2 regions of the Kitasatospora sp. NPDC057198 genome follow, and region 1 is predicted to be linked to the other one. Evidence: riboswitches for the same ligand, from Rfam matches in the RefSeq annotation. Region 1 holds a riboswitch; the other holds the start of a gene.

Region 1 (4,901 bases):
TCTTCACGCCGGGGGGTCTCCCTCGGAGTGTCCGGTGCGTGAGGTATGCCCGCCTCGCGCACCGCCCGTTTTCTGACGGTTGTTCGGAGCGGGTGACCGCGCTGGGCCGGCGGGGTGACCCCGGGGCGCGGCGGCTTGAGCGAGATCGCGTCGGGGTCTCCGCAGGACGCGCGCGCGGGAGTAGCATCCGTCCCAGGACGTGGTCCGGGTCACACTGGGCCGTTCGGTCGGGGCCGCCCGGCGTGGGCACACATATAAGAGGACGAGCACCAGGAAGCAGGGGCCATGGCGCAGCACTCCGACGAGACGCTCACCGTTCTCGTCTACAGCGACGACCGCAACACCCGTGAGCAGGTGACCCTCGCCCTCGGCCGGCGGCCCGCCGCGGACGTCCCGGCCCTCGAGTACCTGGAGTGCGCCACCGCCCCCGCGGTGCTGCGCGCCCTGGAGAAGGGCGGGATCGACCTCTGCGTGCTGGACGGCGAGGCCGCCCCCGTCGGCGGGCTCGGCCTCACCCGGCAACTGAAGGACGAGATCTACGGCTGCCCGCCGGTCCTGGTCGTGATCGGCCGCCCGCAGGACTCCTGGCTCGCCGCCTGGAGCCGGGCCGACGCGGCCATCTCGCACCCCGTCGACCCGGTCGCCCTGGCCGACGCCGCGACCGCGCTGCTGCGGGCCCGGCTCGCCCGGCGGGCACCCGCCGGGCGCTGACCGTCCCACCGCCGCGTCTCAACTGGAGAGAAGGGGACGGCAACCCCGGGCGGCCGTCCCCGCTCCCTCGATAGGCTGACGTCCATTCCTCTGGAACGTAGACGAGAGCTGGAGTCGGCCATGGTGAACGCGCACTCTGCGAACGGCGGTAGCGACCCCGCGCAGGTGGTCCGCACCTGGCCCGACCTGCTGAGCTCGCTGCTGGGGGGCGACGACCTCTCGCAGGCCGACACCGCCTGGGCGATGGACCGCATCATGAGCGGCGAGGCCAGCCCCGTCCAGGTCGCTGGGTTCCTGATCGCCATGCGCGGCAAGGGCGAGACGGTCGAGGAGATCGCCGGCCTGGTCGAGGCGATGTACGCGCACGCCCTCCCGCTGGACATCCCCGGGCCGGCCGTCGACATCGTCGGCACCGGCGGCGACCGGGCCAAGACCGTCAACATCTCCACCATGTCCGCGGTGGTCGCCGCCGCCGCCGGCGCCAAGGTCGTCAAGCACGGCAACCGGGCCTCCTCCTCCGCCTCCGGCTCCTCGGACGTGCTCGGACGGCTCGGCGTCAACCTCGACCTCTCCGCGGAGCGGGTCGCGGCGACGGCCGAGGAGGTCGGCCTGACCTTCTGCTTCGCCGCCAAGTTCCACCCCTCGATGCGCCACACCGCCCAGGCGCGCGCGGAGCTGGCCGTCCCCACGGTCTTCAACATCCTCGGCCCGCTCACCAACCCGGCCAAGGTCACCTCGCACGCCGTCGGCTGCTTCGACACCCGGCTGGCCGGGCTGATCGCCGGCGTGCTGGCCCGGCGCGGCGCCCGGGGCCTGGTCTTCCGCGGCGACGACGGGCTCGACGAGCTGACCGTCACCACCACCTCGAACGTGTGGGTCGTCCGGGACGGCCAGGTCACCGAGACCCGGTTCGACCCGCGGGACGTCGGGATCGAACTGGTCGGCATCGAGGCGCTGCGCGGCGCGGACCCGGAGTACAACGCGGACGTCGCCCGCCGGGTGCTGGGCGGCGAGCGCGGGCCGGTACGGGACGCCGTCGTGCTCAACAGCGCGGCCGCGCTGGTCGCGCTGGAGCTGGGGGACGCACCGCTCACCGAGCAGATCGCGGCGGCGATGACGCGGACGGCGGCGGCGATCGACTCCGGCGCGGCGGGGGAACTGCTGAAGCGCTGGGCCGAGGTCACGCAAGCCTGAGAGCTGGGGAGGGCACCGCCAGGGGCTCGGGGAACGGCGAGCCCGTGGCTGCTGACGGTTCACTGCCGGAGCGCGCGGCTGCTTTTGGTTCTGTTCAAGGCACGCAGCAGCACGGACTTTCCGGTGGGCTCCGGCCGTCAGCAGCACGGACCCGCCGTTCCCCGGGCCCCTGGCGGTGCTCTCCCGAGTCCCTGGCGGTTGTCTCGGGATGTGGGCGGGTGTTGAGACGGGGGCGGTGTCGTGTACTGTCTTCGCCAGGTCATGAGTGACAGCGCGAAGCCCCAGCTGGCTGTCCGGCAACCCTCCGTCCGTGGCGGGGTGCCCTGGGTGAGGACCGGGCTGCGTGGCGACAAGTCCGCGTGGCAAGCGCGGACTTCCGGTGTCTCTCCTCCGGGGTCCTGACCCTGTGGAGGAGTGCACCCATGTCCGTGACCACCGAGATCTGTGAGCCGCTCGCCGTGCTGGGCGCGGACGTCGAGGTGCCGCTGGCCTCCGGCGAGAAGGTCGGGTATGCGGCGCTGGACTACGCGGCGAGCGCCCCGGCGCTGAAGCGGGTGTGGGACGACGTCGCGGCGTACGCGCCGTACTACGGGTCGGTGCACCGCGGGGCCGGGTACCTGTCGCAGCTGTCGACCGACCTGTTCGAGCAGAGCCGGCGGACCGTCGCGGAGTTCCTGGACCTGCGGGACGGGGACCAGGTGGTGTTCACCCGGGCCACCACCGACTCGCTGAACCTGCTGGCGGGGGCGGTCCCGGCCGGGACCGAGGTGTTCGCGTTCGAGACCGAGCACCACGCCTCGCTGCTGCCGTGGCGGCGCGAGGGCCTGGCGGTGCGCTACCTGCGGGCGCCGCGTTCGCACGCCGAGGCGGTGGCGGCGCTGGAGGAGGCGCTGCTCGGCGCGGCCGAGGGCCCGAAGCTGTTCTGCGTGACCGGGGCGTCGAACGTCACCGGCGAGCTGTGGCCGGTGAAGGAGCTGACCGCGGTCGCGCACCGGTACGGCGCCCGGGTGGTGCTGGACGCGGCCCAGTTGGCGCCCCACCACCGGGTCTCGGTGCGGGAGTTGGACGTCGACTGGGTGGCGTTCTCCGGGCACAAGCTGTACGCGCCGTTCGGCGCGGGCGTGCTGGCGGGCCGCTCCGACTGGCTGGACGCGGCCGAGCCGTACCTGGCCGGCGGCGGGGCGAGCCGGACGGTGGCCCGGGAGCTGGACGGCTCGGTGGCGGTCGAGTGGCACACCGGCCCGGCGCGGCACGAGGCCGGTTCGCCGAACGTGATCGGCGCGTACGCGATCGCCTCGGCCTGCCGGGCGCTGGACGAGGCGGGCTTCGAGGCGCTGGAGGCCCGGGAGCGGGCGCTGGTGGCGAAGCTGACCGATGGCCTGGCGGGCATCCCCGAGGTGCGGGTGCTCAACCTGTTCGGCGAGGGCTCCGACCGGGTCGGCGTCGTCTCGTTCGTGGTGCGCGGCTGGAACAGCTCGCACTTCTCGGCCGCGCTGTCCGCCGAGTACGGCATCGGCGTCCGGGACGGGTTGTTCTGCGCGCACCCGCTGGTGCGCACCCTGCTCGGCGGGGAGTCGGGGGCGGCGCCCCACCAGGAAGCTGTCTGCGGGGCGCCGGAGCCGTCGCTGCCCGGCGAGCGCAGCCTGAACGCGATCCGGGTCAGCTTCGGCGCCGGGACCCCGGTCGAGCACGTCGACCGGTTCCTGACCGCCGTCCGCGAGCTGGTCAGCGACGGCGCGAAGTGGAGCTACCGCAACGAGGGCGGCCGCTGCGTCGTCGACACCCGGCGCTGAGCGGCGCTCAGCCGTCCAGGCCGAGCGAGAACGCGGCCTCCAGGTCGTGCTGGGAGTAGGTGCGGAAGGCGATGTGGGTCTCGGTGTTGGTGACGCCCGGGACCTTGTTGAGGCGGCCGGGGATCACCTCGGCCAGGTCCTCGTGGCCCCGCACCCGGACCATCGCGACCAGGTCGTAGGTGCCGGTGACGGAGTAGACCTCGCTGACGCCCTCGATGGCGGCGATCGCCTCGGCGATCTCGGGGATCCGGTCGACGTCGGTGTTGATGAGGACGATCGCGGTGATCACTGAGCGACTCCTGTTCGAGAAGGTGGGCCCAGGGTATCGCCCGCCGGACGGGCGGCCCAGGCGAACAGCCAGCCCGTCACGAAGCCGATCACGTGCACCAGGTACGCCACCCCGTCGCCGCCGGAGGTGACCGACCAGAACTGCAGGACGAACCACAGGCCGAGCACCAGCCAGGCCGGGAAGCGCAGCGGCAGGAACAGCAGCAGCGGCACCAGCGCGGTCACCCGACCCCTCGGGTACAGCCGCAGGTACGCGCCCAGCACCCCGGCGATCGCGCCGGACGCGCCGACCAGCGCCCGCACCGCGTCCGGGGTGCCCGACTCGGCCAGCGCGTAGCCGTAGGTGGCCAGCACGCCGATCGCCAGGTAGCCGGTCAGGAAGCGGATCCGGCCCAGCCGGGCCTCCACCGCCGGGCCGAAGACGAACAGGAACAGCAGGTTGCCGATCAGGTGCAGCCAGCCCGCGTGGACGAACAGCGCGGTCAGCGCCGACAGTTCGGGGATCTTGCCGGGGGTGGCCGGCAGCACGCAGCCGGGCGCCGCCGGGGGGAGCGCCGACAGCTGGGCGGCCGTCAGCGGGTGGCCGCCGAGCAGTTCGGCCGGGACGGCGCCCCAGCGGTGCTCGTAGCGCTGCTCGGCGCAGGCGCGGGCGTCCCCGCTGCCGTACAGCGGATTGAGGCCGGACGGGCCGACCAGCATGGCCAGCGCGGTCAGCGCGATCAGCAGGTACGTGGCGACCGGGGTGCGGACGGCCCGCTCGGCCGCCGGCGAGCCGGCCCGGGCGGGGGCGGAGAGCACCATGCCGGTCAGCATTCCTCGGGGGCGCACCCGCGACACCGGGCGCTGCTCCGGCCGGGTGAGCGTCCGGGCTGTGGACCGGTGATCCGTCCGTCCGGCGGCAGGCAATAGGCTGGA
Region 2 (4,901 bases), on a different contig from region 1:
GTGTACTCGCGGTACTCGGCGAGGTCGGTCCGGGAGGGGTAGGCGAAGGCGATGTGGACGACGTTGCCGAGCCACTCGGAGCGGGTGCGCAGCAGGTGCCGGTAGGCGAGCAGGCCGCGGACGATGTTCTTGCTGAGCTCGGTGCGGTCGACCCGGACGATGGTGCGGCGCTCGCCGACGGCCTCGCGCAGGGCGGTGAGGCGTTCGTCGACGTCGGGCCGGTGGGCGCGTTCGCGCAGGAACTCGGCGTCGGCGCCGAGGCCGTGCACGCCGAGCCGGGTGGTGCGGCCGCCGTGGGTGACGGTCAGGGTGCCCCGGTCGACCTCCGCGCCGAGGACGGCCTCGCAGCAGTCGGCGAAGGCGAGCGCCCAGCGGCGGGTGAGGAAGGCGGCCCGGTCGGCGCCGAGGATGCCCTCCAGGACGGCGGCGGCGACGTCGTCGGGCAGCAGCCGGTAGTAGTCCGGCGGGGCCCAGGGGGTGTGCGAGAAGTGGCCGATCCGCAGGTCGGGGCGGAGTCCGCGGAGCAGGGCGGGGGCCAGCGAGAGGTGGTAGTCCTGCACCAGGACGACCGCGCCGGGGGCGGCCTCGGCGGCGAGGGCCTCGGCGAAGGCGGCGTTGTACGCCCGGTAGGCGTCCCACTCGGTGCGGAAGCCGGCGTCGAAGGCGGGCTGCACGGGCGTCCGGTAGAGCAGGTGGTGGACGAACCAGAGGGTGGAGTTGGCGACGCCGTTGTAGGCGCGGGCGAAGGTCTCCGGGTCGATGTCCAGCATCCGGACGGCCTGTCCGCCGACGTCGTGCCCGGCCAGGTCGAGGCGCCCGTCGGGGGCCTGCCGGGCGGCGGTGCGGTCGGCGTCGGAGAGCGCGGCGCAGACCCAGACCGCGTTCGGGTCGTCGATCGCGGAGAGTCCGGAGACCAGGCCGCCGCCGCCTCTGCGGAGGGTCAGCGAGCCGTCGTCCTCCGTGCGGAAGGACACCGGGCCGCGGTTGGAGGCCACCAGGATCGGGGCGGCTCCGGACTGCTGGGGGCGTTCGGACACGTGATCGGCCATACAGCCAACCTTGCCGTGCGATCAGCCGACCAAACCACTCGGCGCGGCCCGCGCCGGGTGAACTCTCGGGGTCAGCCGCCGGTCACGGAGCCGTTCGGCGGCCCGGAGTCGCGGGCCGGGAGGAAGCCGGGCAGCCAGGGCGGACGGCCGTCCGGGCACTTCGCGGGCAGGTAGGCGCCGTGCGGCGGGGTCAGGTTGCGCTCCAGGTCGACGGCGGCGACGGCGAGGGCGGCCAGCAGGGCGGCGCAGGCCGCGGCGAGCGCGCGGGTGAGGAGGTCGGGGGAGCGGCGGGTGAGGTGGAGGGCGAGCAGGACGGCGGCGACCGGCAGCAGCAGGTAGCCGAAGTCGTACGGGCCGGGCAGGTCGAACCGGGGGTCGTCGGTCAGGTCCTGGGAGACCTGCCGGGCCAGGCCCGCGCAGTCGGCCCAGGTGCCCGCGATCAGGTCCAGTACCCGGGTCTGGACCAGGAACCCCAGGACGGGCGCGAGCAGCAGGGCGAGGCAGCCGGTGCCGGTGCGTCCGCGGGGCGGGGAGGACTCCATGCCGGGACGGACGCGGGCGGCGGTCCGGTGGTTGCGGCCCGGCGGTCGGCTCAGCGGTCGCGGTACTCGGGGACGGTGGCCATCGGCGGCCGCTCGGTGGCGGGGACGGGGTGGGTGCGGGGGGCGAAGCCGTCGGGGGTGCGGGTGTACTGGGTGAGCAGCGGGCGGACCAGGTCCGGGTCGGCCTTGAGGCGGTGGGTGCGGTCCAGGCGCTCCAGGGCGGTGCGGTAGATGGTGGCGGCCATCCGGCCCAGGGCCTGGCCGTCCTGGTGCCGGTGGTGCCGGACGCCGACGTCGACCTGGGCCAGCGCGTCCAGCCCGGCCAGTTCCAGGGCGTCCACCAGCAGGCCGAGCTCGACGCCGTAGCCGGTCGGGAAGGGCAGCCGTTCCAGCAGGGAGCGGCGGGCCGCGTACTCGCCGCCGAGGGGCTGGACGAAGCCCGCGAGCTGCGGCCAGTGCAGGCTGAGCAGCGGGCGGGCGACCAGTTCGGTGACCCGGCCGCCGCCGGCCGGGACGACGGCGCCCCCGTCCTCGAAGGGGCGGTCGTACATGGCCTTGACCAGGTGCAGGTCCGGGTCGGTGAGCAGCGGGCCGATGATGCCGGAGACGAAGGCCGGGTCGAACTCGCGCAGGTCGGCGTCGACGAAGCAGACGATCGCGCCGCTGGTGGCGAGCAGCGAGCGCCACAGCACCTCGCCCTTGCCGGGTTCGGCGGGCAGCCGGGGCAGGATCGCGTCCCGGTGCACCACCTGGGCGCCGGCGGCGGCCGCGGCGGCGGCGGTGCCGTCCCGCGAGCCGGAGTCGACCACCACCAGCTCGTCCACCAGCGGGACGCGTTCGACCAGCTCGGTGCGGATCGCGGCGACGATCTCGCCGACGGTGGACTCCTCGTCCAGGGCGGGCAGCACCACGCTGACGGTGCCGGCCGCCCCGGCGGCGCGCTTGGCGGCCAGCAGCAGGTCGAGCGGCCGGTCGGCGGCCGTCCACGAGCGGCGGCGGAGCCAGTCGGCCACCTCCGGCAGTACCCCGGGCTCGGGCTGCTCCGGCAAGTCTCGCTCCCTGTCTCGGTTCGTCTCGGGTGTCGGACGCGGGGGCCGGTCCGCGCCGGCCTTCGGATACAGTCTTCGTATTGCGACCGTGCCTTCGCACGCGGGGGTCGCTCGCAGCGTACGACCACAACTTCACAGAGCTCATCCAGAGGGACTGAGGGAACGGCCCGTTGAAGTCCCGGCAACCCTCCCGCGCGGCCAGCAGGCCCGGCGGGACAGGTGCCAATTCCGTCCCGGACGCGACCGCGATCCGGGGAAGATGAGGAGAAAGGGCCTCGCCACCATGGCTGTTGACACCGCCGCATCCACCGCCGTCGACCTCGGTCCCGCGACCGCGCTGTCCTGTCGCGAGTGCGGTGCGCGCTCCCCGCTCGGCCCGGACTTCGCCTGTCTCGAGTGCTTCGGCCCGCTGGAGATCGCCTACGACTACGCGGGCTACGACGCGGAGGAGCTGCGCAAGCGGATCGAGGCCGGCCCGGCGTCGATCTGGCGCTACGCCCCGCTGCTGCCCGTCCCGGCCGACGTGGCCGGCAAGCCGAACCTGAACCCGGGCTGGACCCCGCTGGTCAAGGCCGACAACCTGGGCCGCGAGCTGGGCTTCACCGGCCCGCTGTACGTCAAGGACGACTCGGGCAACCCGACCCACTCCTTCAAGGACCGGGTGGTGGCCTGCGCGATCGAGGCCGCCCGCGCCTTCCGGTTCACCACCCTCTCCTGCTCCTCCACCGGCAACCTGGCCGGCGCGGTGGGCGCCGCGGCCGCCCGGGCCGGCTTCAAGTCCTGCGTGTTCATCCCGCACGACCTGGAGCAGGGCAAGGTCGTGATGGCCGGGGTGTACGGCGGCGAGCTGGTCGGCATCGACGGCAACTACGACGACGTGAACCGCTTCTGCTCCGAGCTGATCGGCGACCCGGCCGGCGAGGGCTGGGGCTTCGTGAACGTCAACCTGCGCCCGTACTACGGCGAGGGCTCCAAGACCCTGGCGTTCGAGATCTGCGAGCAGCTCGGCTGGCGGCTGCCCGACCAGATCGTCATCCCGATCGCCTCCGGCTCCCAGCTCACCAAGATCGACAAGGGCCTGCAGGAGCTGATCAAGCTCGGCCTGGTCGAGGACAAGCCGTACCGGATCTTCGGCGCCCAGGCCGAGGGCTGCTCCCCGGTCTCCGCCGCCTTCAAGGCCGGCCGCGACGTGATCAAGCCGGTCAAGCCGGACACCATCGCGAAGTCGCTGGCGATCGGAAACCCGGCCGACGGCCCGTACGTGCTGGACATCGCCCGCCGCACCGGCGGCGCGGTCGAGGACGTCACCGACGCCGAGGTGGTCGAGGCGATCAAGCTGCTCGCCCGCACCGAGGGCATCTTTGCCGAGACCGCGGGCGGCGTCACCGTCGGCGTGCTGAAGAAGCTGGTCGAGACCGGCCAGTTGGACCCGTCCAAGGAGACCGTCGCGATCAACACCGGCGACGGCCTCAAGACCCTCGACGCGGTCGCCGACGCCGGCATGGCCGCCGTGATCCGCCCGACGCTGGAGTCCTTCCGCGCCGCCGGCCTCGCCACCGCCTGACCCCCAGCCGTAGGACACCCCACGCCCCGAGGAGCCCGCATGAGCGCCACCGTCCGCATCCCGACCATCCTGCGCACCTACACCGGCGGCGCCGCCGAGGTGACCGCCGAGGGCGCCACCCTGTCCGCCGTCATCGCGGACCTGGAGGCGAACCACACCGGCATCGCCGCCCGGCTGCTGGACGACACCGGCAAGCTGCGCCGCTTCGTCAACGTGTACGTGAACGACGACGACGTGCGCTTCGCCGACGGCCTGGAGACCGAGATCAAGGACGGCGCCTCGGTGTCGATCATTCCGGCGGTGGCCGGCGGCTGCTGACCGCCCCGCATTCCCGCGGCCGCCGTTTGGTTCGGAATTCAATTTTCCGGGCCGGACGGCGGCCTCGTGCATACCCGGACCCAATGCCCCGCACACCTGCGGCTTTCCCGCCGGGCGGGGTGCCGCAATTCCGCCGGCGGCCGGGGAGTAGAGTTCCGGTTGCGGCCGTTCCCCTCCCCGGCCCGGTTCAATCCTCGCTTTCCGCACCGCGCCCCGCCCGTGCAGGACCCCGTTCCGTCCCGCGCGCCGAGACAGGCGCCGGACAGCTCGTCGCCCGCCGCCGCTCGCGGCCGCCTGTTCTGTCAGGCCGCCGTCAGAATTGTCGCGGCGTTTTGCGGTATCCCGTCCGTTATGTCCGGTGGCAATTGTCGGGCGGTGC

Evidence for each region. A riboswitch is a leader RNA that binds a small molecule or an ion and turns the genes downstream of it on or off. The one in region 1 is predicted to bind S-adenosylmethionine.
Region 2: another riboswitch for S-adenosylmethionine. It lies ahead of thrC (threonine synthase); the one in region 1 lies ahead of ACFUEL_RS13305 (aminotransferase class V-fold PLP-dependent enzyme).

What each region holds. Positions count from the first base shown of each region.
Region 1 is NZ_JBHUWH010000087.1:16,753-21,653, forward strand. It holds gene ACFUEL_RS13295 (hypothetical protein) at 286-711, shown strand; gene trpD (anthranilate phosphoribosyltransferase) at 832-1,905, shown strand; SAM riboswitch class IV at 2,163-2,280, shown strand; gene ACFUEL_RS13305 (aminotransferase class V-fold PLP-dependent enzyme) at 2,328-3,698, shown strand; gene ACFUEL_RS13310 (Lrp/AsnC ligand binding domain-containing protein) at 3,706-3,987, opposite strand; gene ACFUEL_RS13315 (rhomboid family intramembrane serine protease) at 3,984-4,787, opposite strand.
Region 2 is NZ_JBHUWH010000003.1:46,922-51,822, reverse strand. It holds gene ACFUEL_RS00825 (trehalose-6-phosphate synthase) at 1-1,049, opposite strand, end outside; gene ACFUEL_RS00820 (hypothetical protein) at 1,121-1,591, opposite strand; gene ACFUEL_RS00815 (glucosyl-3-phosphoglycerate synthase) at 1,642-2,640, opposite strand; SAM riboswitch class I at 2,779-2,906, shown strand; gene thrC (threonine synthase) at 2,924-4,204, shown strand; gene ACFUEL_RS00805 (MoaD/ThiS family protein) at 4,244-4,522, shown strand.